DNA from 3 places in the Streptomyces sp. NBC_00878 genome. Region 2 is predicted to be linked to each of the others. Evidence: riboswitches for the same ligand, from Rfam matches in the RefSeq annotation. Region 2 holds a riboswitch; each other region holds the start of a gene.

Region 1 (3,184 bases), 8.6 Mb from region 2:
CACCGTCGTCGTACGCAACGCCCTGGTCTCCCGCCGGGCCGGTGTCGCGTGCGCGCTCGGGATCACCGCGGCGCTGCTCCTCCACACCACCCTCGCCGTCGCAGGGGTCGCCGCGGTCCTGGCAGCCGTGCCCGCGCTCTTCCGCGCGCTCCAGCTGCTCGGCGGGGCGTACGTCCTCCATCTCGGCGTACGCACCCTGCGGTCGCTTCGCGAGCGGCGTACAACCGTGGACGACGACGGGCCGGTGATGTCGGGGAGCCGGGCGCTGCGCCAGGGCTTCGTCACCAACGTCCTCAACCCGAAGGTGCCGATCACCTTCATGAGCCTGCTGCCGCAGTTCGTGCCCGACGGGAGTCCGGCGATGCCCCGGACGCTGTGGCTCGCGCTGATCGTGGTCGCGCTCGCCCTGCTCTGGTTCCCGGTGGTCGCGCTGCTCGTGGACCGGCTCGGCCGGTGGCTGCGCAGACCGCGTACGGCCCGGGCCATCGTGGCCGGCACCGGCACCGTGCTCACCCTGCTCGGCGTCGGACTCGTCCTCGAACCGCTGCTGGCCTGAGCCGGTCAGCCCGGACCTGCCCTGGTGGACCTTCCCGGTCGGCCCGTCCTGGTAGACCCGTCCTAGTCGCCGACGGAGCGTTTGACCAGGTAGGGCAGGAGGGCCCACAGCCCGGCGCATACGACCAGGGTGGCGGCGCCGGCCGCGATGCCGCCCGCCCGGTTCGTCGCCACGTCCACGACGAGCAGGACCGAACCGGAGAGGCCGAGCGAGAGCGCGCCGAGCCCGGCCTGGGCCAGCAGCGAGGAGGCCTTCACGACCTGGGGCTTGGCGCCCTGCCGGAACAGCCGGCGATGCAGCGCGGCGGGGGCCGTGAAGAGCGCCGCGGTCACTACCGACAGCAGCAGCGTGACGACGTACGTGGCGCGCTGGAACGAATCCAGGGAGGGAAAGCGCGCGGTGAACGCGAGGGTCAGCAGGAAGGCGAAGAGGATCTGCACGCCGGTCTGCGTGACCCGCAGTTCCTGGAGCAGTTCGTTGAAGTTGCGGTCGGCGCGTTCGAGCCGTGTCTCGTCGCGCTCCTCTTGGTGATGAAGGTCGCCCATATGTGAAGGAGTAACCACTCCGCCGCGAATATCACATTCCGGGCGGCCCCGGTATGCGGCCGCGGCGATCACCGCGGCCGCATCCCGGGCAGGTCACCTGACCCGGCCGTACCAGACGCTCTTCGTCCAGATCTTCTGCAGCTTCACCACGTCCCCGGTCTTCGGGGAGTGCCAGATCCGTCCCTTCCCGGCGTAGATGCCGACGTGGTAGACGTTCCGGCCCGAGTGGAAGAAGACCAGGTCTCCCTGCTTACGGGTGGAAGCGGAGATGTGCTTCGTCCTGTTGTACTGGGCAGCTGCCGTACGCGGCAGGGACTTGCCCGCCTTCTTGAACGAGTAGAGCGTGAGGCCCGAGCAGTCGAAGCGCTTGGGCCCCGCGGCTCCGAACTTGTAAGCGGAGCCCTTCTTGGAGGCCGCCACCTGGAGTGCCTTCGTCGCGGGTGTGGCCGCTTCCGCGCCGGACGTGAAGCCGGGGGCCACGATGCCGCCGCCGACGGCGGCGATGGTGAGAGCCGATGCGGTACCGGCCCTGCTGAACAGCGACGGGACACGATTGAGCGCAGTCATGCGCAACCCTTCGTCAGCCGCCTGTGAAGGATGACCTGTCGGATTCGGGCTGGCGAAGTTGCCCGGCCGCTGACGCGGCTTCACCCCAAGGGCTGCTCGGCCCGGTCATGGCGTGACCGTTCCGGCGACCCGTCGTGCTTGGGTCCTCCACTCCTGCCGATCCACTTCTGTCGACCGGTTCATCCGAGCGGCGGCAGGACTCGGCGTCCGCCCGGACCGCCCCGCCGCTTGTGGCGGGGTCTTGTCGTCGGAAGGGATCTTGACGCACGGATGTCCCAAAAGCCGAGCGGAATCGGCGATTTGTGGGCTTACTCACCACTCACCCGTTCGGGTGGACAGCCCTTTCTGTACGAGGGCGCCGAGGGGGTCGAGGACCCTCGTACCAGCACCGGGACGGTTCATACCGCACTGGAGCTACGTGGGTTGCGCAGCTCCCACGGGTCCGCAAAAGCAGCCCTGACTACGCCGTTCGGTGGTACACCGTTCGGCTCGTTTGAACCCTGGCCCGGACGCCTCGTCAGATACCTGCGCGACGCCGGGCGGTGGGGGTACGTCAGGTGTCGGAGCGCGGCGGTAGTGCGATCCGGCCTGCTCGGCGCTCACCGTCGAGGACGCGCAGCGCCCGCGCCAGGGTCGGTGCGTGCACCTCGTGCTCGCCGCGTTGGTGCATCAGGGCCAGCGCGTCACGCAGTGCGGTGGCCCTGCCGACCAGGGCCTGGGCGGCCCGCAGCCCGCGGTAAGTGTCCCCGGAGTGGGCCGGGTTGATCCGGCCGAGCAGGTCGACCACCTCCAGGTAACGGTCGATCAGTTCGGCCTCGGCACGGGTCAGGGCCGGCAGCGGCGGCAACTCGGGTGGAAGCATCCGCCGCTCACCTCGCGCCGGGTGCGCGCTGGGTGGACTTCCGGCTCGGGACGATCCGGTCGATCAGTCCGTACTCCAACGCCGCCGGCGCGTCCAGGATCTTGTCCCGCTCGATGTCGGCACCGATCCGCTCCCGGCTTTGGCCGGTGTGCCGGGCGAGCATCTCCTCCAACTGCTCGCGGGTACGCATCAGTTCGTCGGCCTGAATGACCAGGTCGGAGGCCTGCCCCTGGACGGGCTCGGAGAACGAGGGCTGGTGGATGAGCACGCGGGCGCCCGGCAGCGAGTACCGCTTGCCCGGTGTGCCGGCCGCGAGCAGCACCGCCGCGGCGGACCCGGCCTGCCCCAGGCAGATGGTCTCCACCTCGCAGCTGACGAACCGCATCGTGTCGTAGACGGCCGTCATCGCGCTGAAGGAGCCGCCGGGAGAATTGATGTAGAGCGAAATGTCCCTGTCGGGCGCCTGGTACTCGAGGTGCATGAACTGCGCCATCACGTCGTTCGCCGAGACGTCGTCGATTGGCGTCCCGAGAAACACGATCCGCTCTTCCAGGAGCTTGGAGTACGGGTCCATGGTCCGGCTCCCCGAACTGTTGCGTTCGGTGAACTCGGGCAGGACATAGCGGGCGGACGGTCGGGCCATGACACACGCTC
Region 2 (3,184 bases):
GGCGTCACCGGTGCCGCCTACACCAACAACGACCTCAACTCGGCCACCGGCGCAACGCTGTTCGACATCAACACGACCTCGGACCAGGTCGTCATCCAGTCGCCGCCCGCCAACGGCACGCTGGCCGCGACCGGCTCGCTCGGCGTGAACGCCCTCGCCAACGCGGGCTTCGACATCTTCAGCGACCTGAGCGCCGGCAAGACGATCTCGAACACGGCCTTCGCCACCCTCACCCCGTACGGTGCCTCCACGTCGACGCTCTACACCGTCGATGTGCTCACCGGAGCCACGACCAGCGTGGGCCAGTTCCCCATACCCATCACCGACATCGCGGTCGCGCTCGACGCGGGCTGACACGTCTCCGACACGATCAGAGGCCGTATCGGTCGGCGCTTCGCGCCCTACGCCGGTACGGCCTCTGGGTTCGGTACGGCTTCTGGGTTCGGTACGGCTTCTGGGTCAGGCAGGCCGCACCACGCTGTGAATCGCCGCTTCCCCGGCCCAGAGGATCGACTCCTCGCGTATGGACGCGCCCGGGCTCGGTGCGTGGATCATCATGCCGTTGCCGCTGTAGATGCCGATGTGGCCGACATGGCCGTGGAACAGGACCAGGTCGCCCAGCCGGAGGTCGGTGAGAGGGACCGCCATACCGGCCGTCGCCTGGTCGTGCACGGTACGCGGCAGCGCGACCCCGGCGGCCTTCCAGGCCGACTGAGTGAGGCTGGAGCAGTCGTACGCGCCCGGTCCGGTCGCGCCCCACACACAGGGCTTGCCGATCTGCGCGCGGGCGAAGTCGACGGCCTTCGCGGCCTTCCCGCCGTACCCCGAGTCCGACGCACCGTCCGAGCCGATGGCCACACCCGCGCCGATGGACACGGGGGGATAGGCGGACAGATCCATGCCGAACGACAGATCCGGGCCGCCCATGGTCAGGCCCTGGCCGCCCATGCTCGGGGTCGTGCCGAGCAACGGATCCGGCGACATGGAGCCGATGGGCAGGTCCGTGCCGATCCCGCCCGACGGCCATGGCCACTGCGTCTGCCCGGCCTGGCGGTAGTCCTGTACCTCGGGCGTACGCCAGGCGGTCTCCACCGGCGCGGGCGCGATGGCCGCCATCGGCGCGCTCTGCTGGGCGATGCGCGCGGACAGCAGTTCACGGGCCTTCGCGAGCTTCTGCCGGGTCCGGTCCTTGGAGGTCTTCAGCGACTGCCGCGACTGCTGTGGCTGTGTCTGCGGCTGTGGCTGCTGTTGTTGCTGCTGCTGCTGCGGTTCCGTGACCAGCGCGGGCAGGAGCTCGGTGGCGTCCTGACGCGCCTGGGGCGCGGCGGGCAGCGCGGCGACGGGTCCGGCGGTCAGCTCCGCCACGGGCCGCGCGGCCGTTGCGGCGGCAGGCCCGGCGGTCAGCTCCAGGACGGGTTTGGCGGCCGCTTCCAGCGCACGGTCGGTCGGCCTGTCGGCCGGCCGGTCGGCCTGTCGGTCCCCCGGACGCCCGCCGGGGCTCTTGGGCCAGGTACCGGTCTGGCCACGCTCCGGCATTCTGTCGGAGGGCAGTACGGCGGGGATGAGGGGACCCAGTTGCGAACGCCCCACGTCGAACCACTGCTTGGCGCGGTCGCTCAGAGCGGGGTCGGGGGCGGCGACGGTGTCGGCACGTCCACGCCCGGTGTCGGGCATCGGATTCGCCCGCTCACGCGGGCGCCCCGAGGCCATCGCCCGGGTGGCGTTGTAGTTACCGCTGGCGCTCTCGGCCTGGTCGTACAGGTTGTGGATCCGCTGCTGCACCTCTTCACGGCTCGGCTCGTCGCCTCCCGGGACGGGCGTGGTGCCACCCGTCGAGGAGTACAGGTCCACCGAGGTGGCGGCCGCCGTCGCGAAGGCGGGCCGGGGGATGCCCGGGAGGTTGTCGCCTCCGGGGCGCGAAGTTCGTTCCGGCGCGATGGGAGCCGTACTCCTTCCGTGTTCCGCCTACCGAGTTAGCTGTCGGGTTCGGGCGACGATTCCGGAAGGTATGCCCTACGGCCCCTGCCCTGACGGGCAGTTGGGCCGATTCACCCCAAGTTCGGTTGGGTCCCCGGTTCCGATGGCCACGTGGGCCACCGGATTCGGCGGAGGTCGCGCAACCCGGCGAGGTTCACCGGAGGAAGTCGCGCGTCCTACCCGTCAAGTTAGCCAACTTGTGCCCCTCGTGTGAAGATTGAAGAGCGAAGTGCCCGATATGTAACTGTGACCTTCGTCGTATCGGTTCGAGACATCGACGACTTTCCGCCCGGTCAACGGGAGTTGGGGGTGTCAGTTCGCCGCGTTCATCAGGTCGAGCGCGCTCTGCTGGCGGGCGGCGTCGGTGGAGTCCAGTGGTCCGGCCCAGTGCAGCCCGTACGCGTCGAGTGCGTTGCGGTCGTTCGCGTACGCGGCGTCGGCCTGCCGCCGTATGTAGGACGTGTACGGGCGGTCGGACAGCCGGGCATTGAAGGCGCTCAGCCCCCTGATGTACGCGCCCTTGAAGGACGGGCCGTCGGCGCCGCAGCCGTTCGTCTCGCACGGCTCGCGCAGGATGCCGCCCGAGTTGAGGGCCGCGGACGTGGTCGAGGCGTTCCCGATCTGACGGCCCGTGGTGAGCAGCGCGGAGTCCCCGGTCGCCCGGTGCAGTTCCGCCAGACCGCCGAGCAGCACGCCCTGGTTGTACGACCAGGTGGTGTCGCCGTTGTTCCGGCACGTCGACAGGTCGATGCCGTCGTTGACCAGCTGGGAACCGTTGATCATGCCGGTGCCCTTGAACCAGGCCCACTCGGCGTTGGCCCGCCCGAGATAGACGGTGTCGCCCGCGATGCGGTTGTGCAGCGCGGCGTTCAGCTCCAGGTAGAGGGAGTTGGCGATGGCGTTCTTGTAGGTCTTGGCGGTGCTCCACCACACGCCGCCGCCACACGTGGAGTCCCAGTACCGTGCCATGTAATCGGCGTCCGCACGGGCGGTGTTGAGATAGCGGCTGTCGCCGGTCAGGTCGTACGCGGCGACCCAGGCCAGCCCCCACCACCCCGTGTCGTCGATGTAGTCGTTGCGGAACTGGCCGCCCTGCGCGTTCAGTTGGCGGTCGTAGGTGTTGGCGATGGCGTACCGGTAGCTGCCCATTCCGGTGACACGGATGTTGTCGATGATCGCGGTCAGGGCGTTGGCAGAGTTCCACCAG
Region 3 (3,184 bases), 1.7 Mb from region 2:
CGGGCCCTTTGCTATTCCTGATTATGGGCAGCGGAAATAATCTCCCGCGAATTACATCTCTTTGTATACGGCGCCACTGTTAATGCCGCAGGCCTGCCGTGTTTACAGGATGTTGCGAAGTCCTCACACGCTCCACGCGGTCACCGCCGCCGGGAAAGCGCAGCCGATGAGCGGCCGTCGCCCGCTCGGTGTGCAGCGCCGTGATCGACCTGGCCCGGTCGCTGTCGCCGCGCGCGACGGCGTCCACGATGGCGCCGTGCTCGCCCCAGGACTCGGCGGGGTGGGCCGGCGCCTCGACCGAGTACATCCAGGCGATCTTGTGCCGCAGCTGGGCGAGCGTGGAGGTCAGCGCGGGGCTTCCGGAGGCCTGGGCGAGCGTCTCGTGGAACCAGGCACCGAGCGAGCGCAGATCCTCGCTGTTGCCTCTCCTGGCCCTCTCCTGCCCCAGCCTGACCAGGCCGCGCAGCACCTTGAGGTGCGCCTCGGTGCGGCGCTGGGCGGCGCGCGCGGCACCCAGCGGCTCCAGCAGCATGCGCATCTCCAGGAGGTCGGAGGCCTCCTGTTCGGTGGGCTCCGCGACGCACGCGCCCGCGTGCCGACGCGTGACGACGAAGCCTTCCGCCTCCAGGGTGCGCAGCGCCTCACGCACGGGGACCCGCGAGACGCCGTACCGGCGCGCGAGCAGTTCTTCGGTGAGCCGGCCGCCGCGCTCGTAGACACCCGCGACGATGTCGTCACGGATCGCCGTGCATACCGAGTGCGCGGGAATACGCATGACCGGACCTCCGCCTTAACCCCCGCGAAACGCGGTCGATTGACGCCTGTTCGGTGACTCTATTGCAGAGAACGGGAAATTCCGATGGGAGGCCGGAATCCATGGATATTTTTTGGACACACTTCGCTTCTGAACAGGCAGTCGTCCGGTGGCGAGTCGGGCGGAGAGTTCGGAAAGTGGCGAGAAGCGGTCGGGCCGCGACGGGATGCCGTCAGGACGCGGTCTGGATGCCCGAAGGCCCCGGCTAGGTGAGCCGGGGCCTTCGGGAGGTATGCCGCGCGTCGTCAGACGTTCACGCCATGCTGGCGGAGGTACCCGAGGGGGTCGATGTCCGAGCCGTACTCCGCGGTCGTCCGCGCCTCGAAGTGCAGGTGCGCCCCGGTGACGTTGCCGGTCGCCCCGGAGAGGCCTATCTGCTGGCCCGGGGTGACCGTCTGGCCGACCGAGACACCGAGGGACGACATGTGCCCGTACTGGGTGTAGGTACCGTCGTTCATCTTGATGACGACCTGGTTGCCGTACGAGCCGCCCCAGCCGGCCTCCACGACGGTGCCGGAGCCCACCGCGTGCACGGTGGTACCGCTCGCGGCGTGGAAGTCGATACCGGTGTGGCTGCCGGAGGACCAGACCGCGCCACCCGCCTGGTAGCCGGTGGAGACGTACGAACCGGCGATGGGCGAGGTGTAGGTGTTCAGCAGGCGCTTGCGCTCGGCCTCGCGGGCGGCGCGGGCCTTGGCCTCGCGCTCCTTCTTGAGCTTCTCCGCCGCCTCCTTGGCGCGCTCCTTCGCGGCGGCCTCGGCCTTCTCGCGGGCCGCGGCCTCGTCGGCGGCCTGCTGCTGGGCGGCAGCCTGCGCGTCGATCTCATCGGCGAGCGAGTCGCCGATGGTGATCGCCTGGGTGAGGGTCTGCTCGGCCGGGCTCTCGGCGGCGAACGAGGGAGCAGCCAGGGTGCCGACGACACCGGTGGTGGCGAGTGCGGCGACGCCAACGGTCCTGTTGGTGTTGTGCTTCATGCGGCTGGGACGACGGTGCTTCCCGGTGGCGCGGGTGAACGCCATGAAGTGGCTGGTCCTTTCCTTCCTTCTCGCCTACCGGGTTAGCTGACGGGTTCGGAGCAGGAAGGTCTCCTACGGACCCCCTTCGGGAAGGGCGTCCGATTCACCCCAGGGACTACGTATGGGTCCCCGGCTCCCCTGGCTCGCGCCGTACGGGGACTCGGCGATGACTGTCCGGTGCCGCGGACGCGGCGCACTGCCTGACGAACAGCCGGACCGACGCTAAGCGGGGTGTCTTTCAATCAACAAACGGATCAAGACTTTTGTAGCGCACGCCACAGGGCAGACAGGCAACCTCCCTATCAATACGGACAACTTGCGGGTCGAGGTCGAAGTCCGGGCAAGTCGGGGCCGAGGTCCGGGCGAAAGAGAGAACCCAGGAGACTCTCCGGTCTCCTGGGTTCTCCACGGACGGTCGCTGTCCTACTCCGCTGTCACCACGCTGACTTCACCGATTCCGAGGGCCCTGACCGGCTCCTCGATCTGCGCGGCGTCCCCGACGAGGACGGTCACCAGCCGGTCCACCGGGAAGGCGCTCACGGCCGCCGCGGTGGCCTCCACGGTGCCGGTCGCGGCGAGCTGCTGGTACAGCGTCGCCTGGTAGTCGTCCGGCAGGTGCTGCTCGACCTGGTCGGCGAGGGTGCCCGCGACGACGCCCGCCGTCTCGTACTTCAGGGGCGCCACACCCACGAGGTTCTGCACGGCGACGTCCCGCTCGGCGTCGGTGAGGCCCTCGGCCGCGAGGGTGCGCAGCACCTTCCAGAGGTCGTCGAGCGCCGGGCCGGTGTTCGGGGTGTCCACGGAGCCGCTGATGGCGAGCATCGCGGCGCCCGTCCCGTCCGGCGCGGAGCGCAGGACCTGACCGAACGCCCGCACACCGTAGGTGTATCCCTTTTCCTCGCGCAGGACGCGGTCCAGGCGGGAGGTGAGGGTGCCGCCGAGGCAGTACGTGCCGAGCACCTGGGCGGGCCACACACGGTCGTGCCGGTCGGCGCCGACGCGGCCGATGAGCAGCTGCGTCTGGACGGCTCCGGGACGGTCGACGATGACCACGCGGCCCGTGTCGTCGGCGGTCACCGGCGGAATGGGCCGGGCCACGGCCGGCGAACCGGTCCAGGTGCCGAGCGTGTCCCCGAGCAGCGCGTCGAGGTCGACACCGGTGAGGTCGCCGACGACGACGGCGGTCGCCGTGGCGGGGCGTACGTGCCTTTCGTAGAAGGCGCGTACGGCCCCCGAGTCGATCTTGGCGACCGTCTCTTCGGTGCCCTGGCGCGGGCGCGACATGCGCGAGGTCGCCGGGAACAGCTGCCGGGAGAGCTCCTTGGCGGCGCGGCGCCCCGGGTTGGCGGTCTCG

The links. Region 2 has a riboswitch for cyclic di-AMP ahead of OHA11_RS04035 (C40 family peptidase). Riboswitches for the same ligand answer to the same signal wherever they lie in the genome.
Positions count from the first base shown of each region.
Region 1: linked by a shared signal. The riboswitch ahead of OHA11_RS41590 (C40 family peptidase) and the one ahead of OHA11_RS04035 (C40 family peptidase) in region 2 are both predicted to bind cyclic di-AMP.
Region 3: linked by a shared signal. The riboswitch ahead of OHA11_RS11110 (M23 family metallopeptidase) and the one ahead of OHA11_RS04035 (C40 family peptidase) in region 2 are both predicted to bind cyclic di-AMP.

Region 1 covers NZ_JAPEOK010000001.1:9,563,019-9,566,202, forward strand. The annotation lists gene OHA11_RS41580 (LysE family translocator) at 1-556, shown strand, start outside; gene OHA11_RS41585 (DUF6328 family protein) at 619-1,101, opposite strand; gene OHA11_RS41590 (C40 family peptidase) at 1,195-1,668, opposite strand; cyclic di-AMP (ydaO/yuaA leader) riboswitch at 1,672-1,884, opposite strand; gene OHA11_RS41595 (hypothetical protein) at 2,222-2,530, opposite strand; gene OHA11_RS41600 (ATP-dependent Clp protease proteolytic subunit) at 2,538-3,173, opposite strand.
Region 2 covers NZ_JAPEOK010000001.1:1,006,521-1,009,704, forward strand. The annotation lists gene OHA11_RS04030 (DUF4394 domain-containing protein) at 1-354, shown strand, start outside; gene OHA11_RS04035 (C40 family peptidase) at 460-1,851, opposite strand; cyclic di-AMP (ydaO/yuaA leader) riboswitch at 1,947-2,118, opposite strand; gene OHA11_RS04040 (glycoside hydrolase family 76 protein) at 2,290-3,184, opposite strand, start outside.
Region 3 covers NZ_JAPEOK010000001.1:2,704,360-2,707,543, forward strand. The annotation lists gene OHA11_RS11105 (GntR family transcriptional regulator) at 80-775, opposite strand; gene OHA11_RS11110 (M23 family metallopeptidase) at 1,060-1,833, opposite strand; cyclic di-AMP (ydaO/yuaA leader) riboswitch at 1,846-2,006, opposite strand; gene OHA11_RS11115 (pitrilysin family protein) at 2,254-3,184, opposite strand, start outside.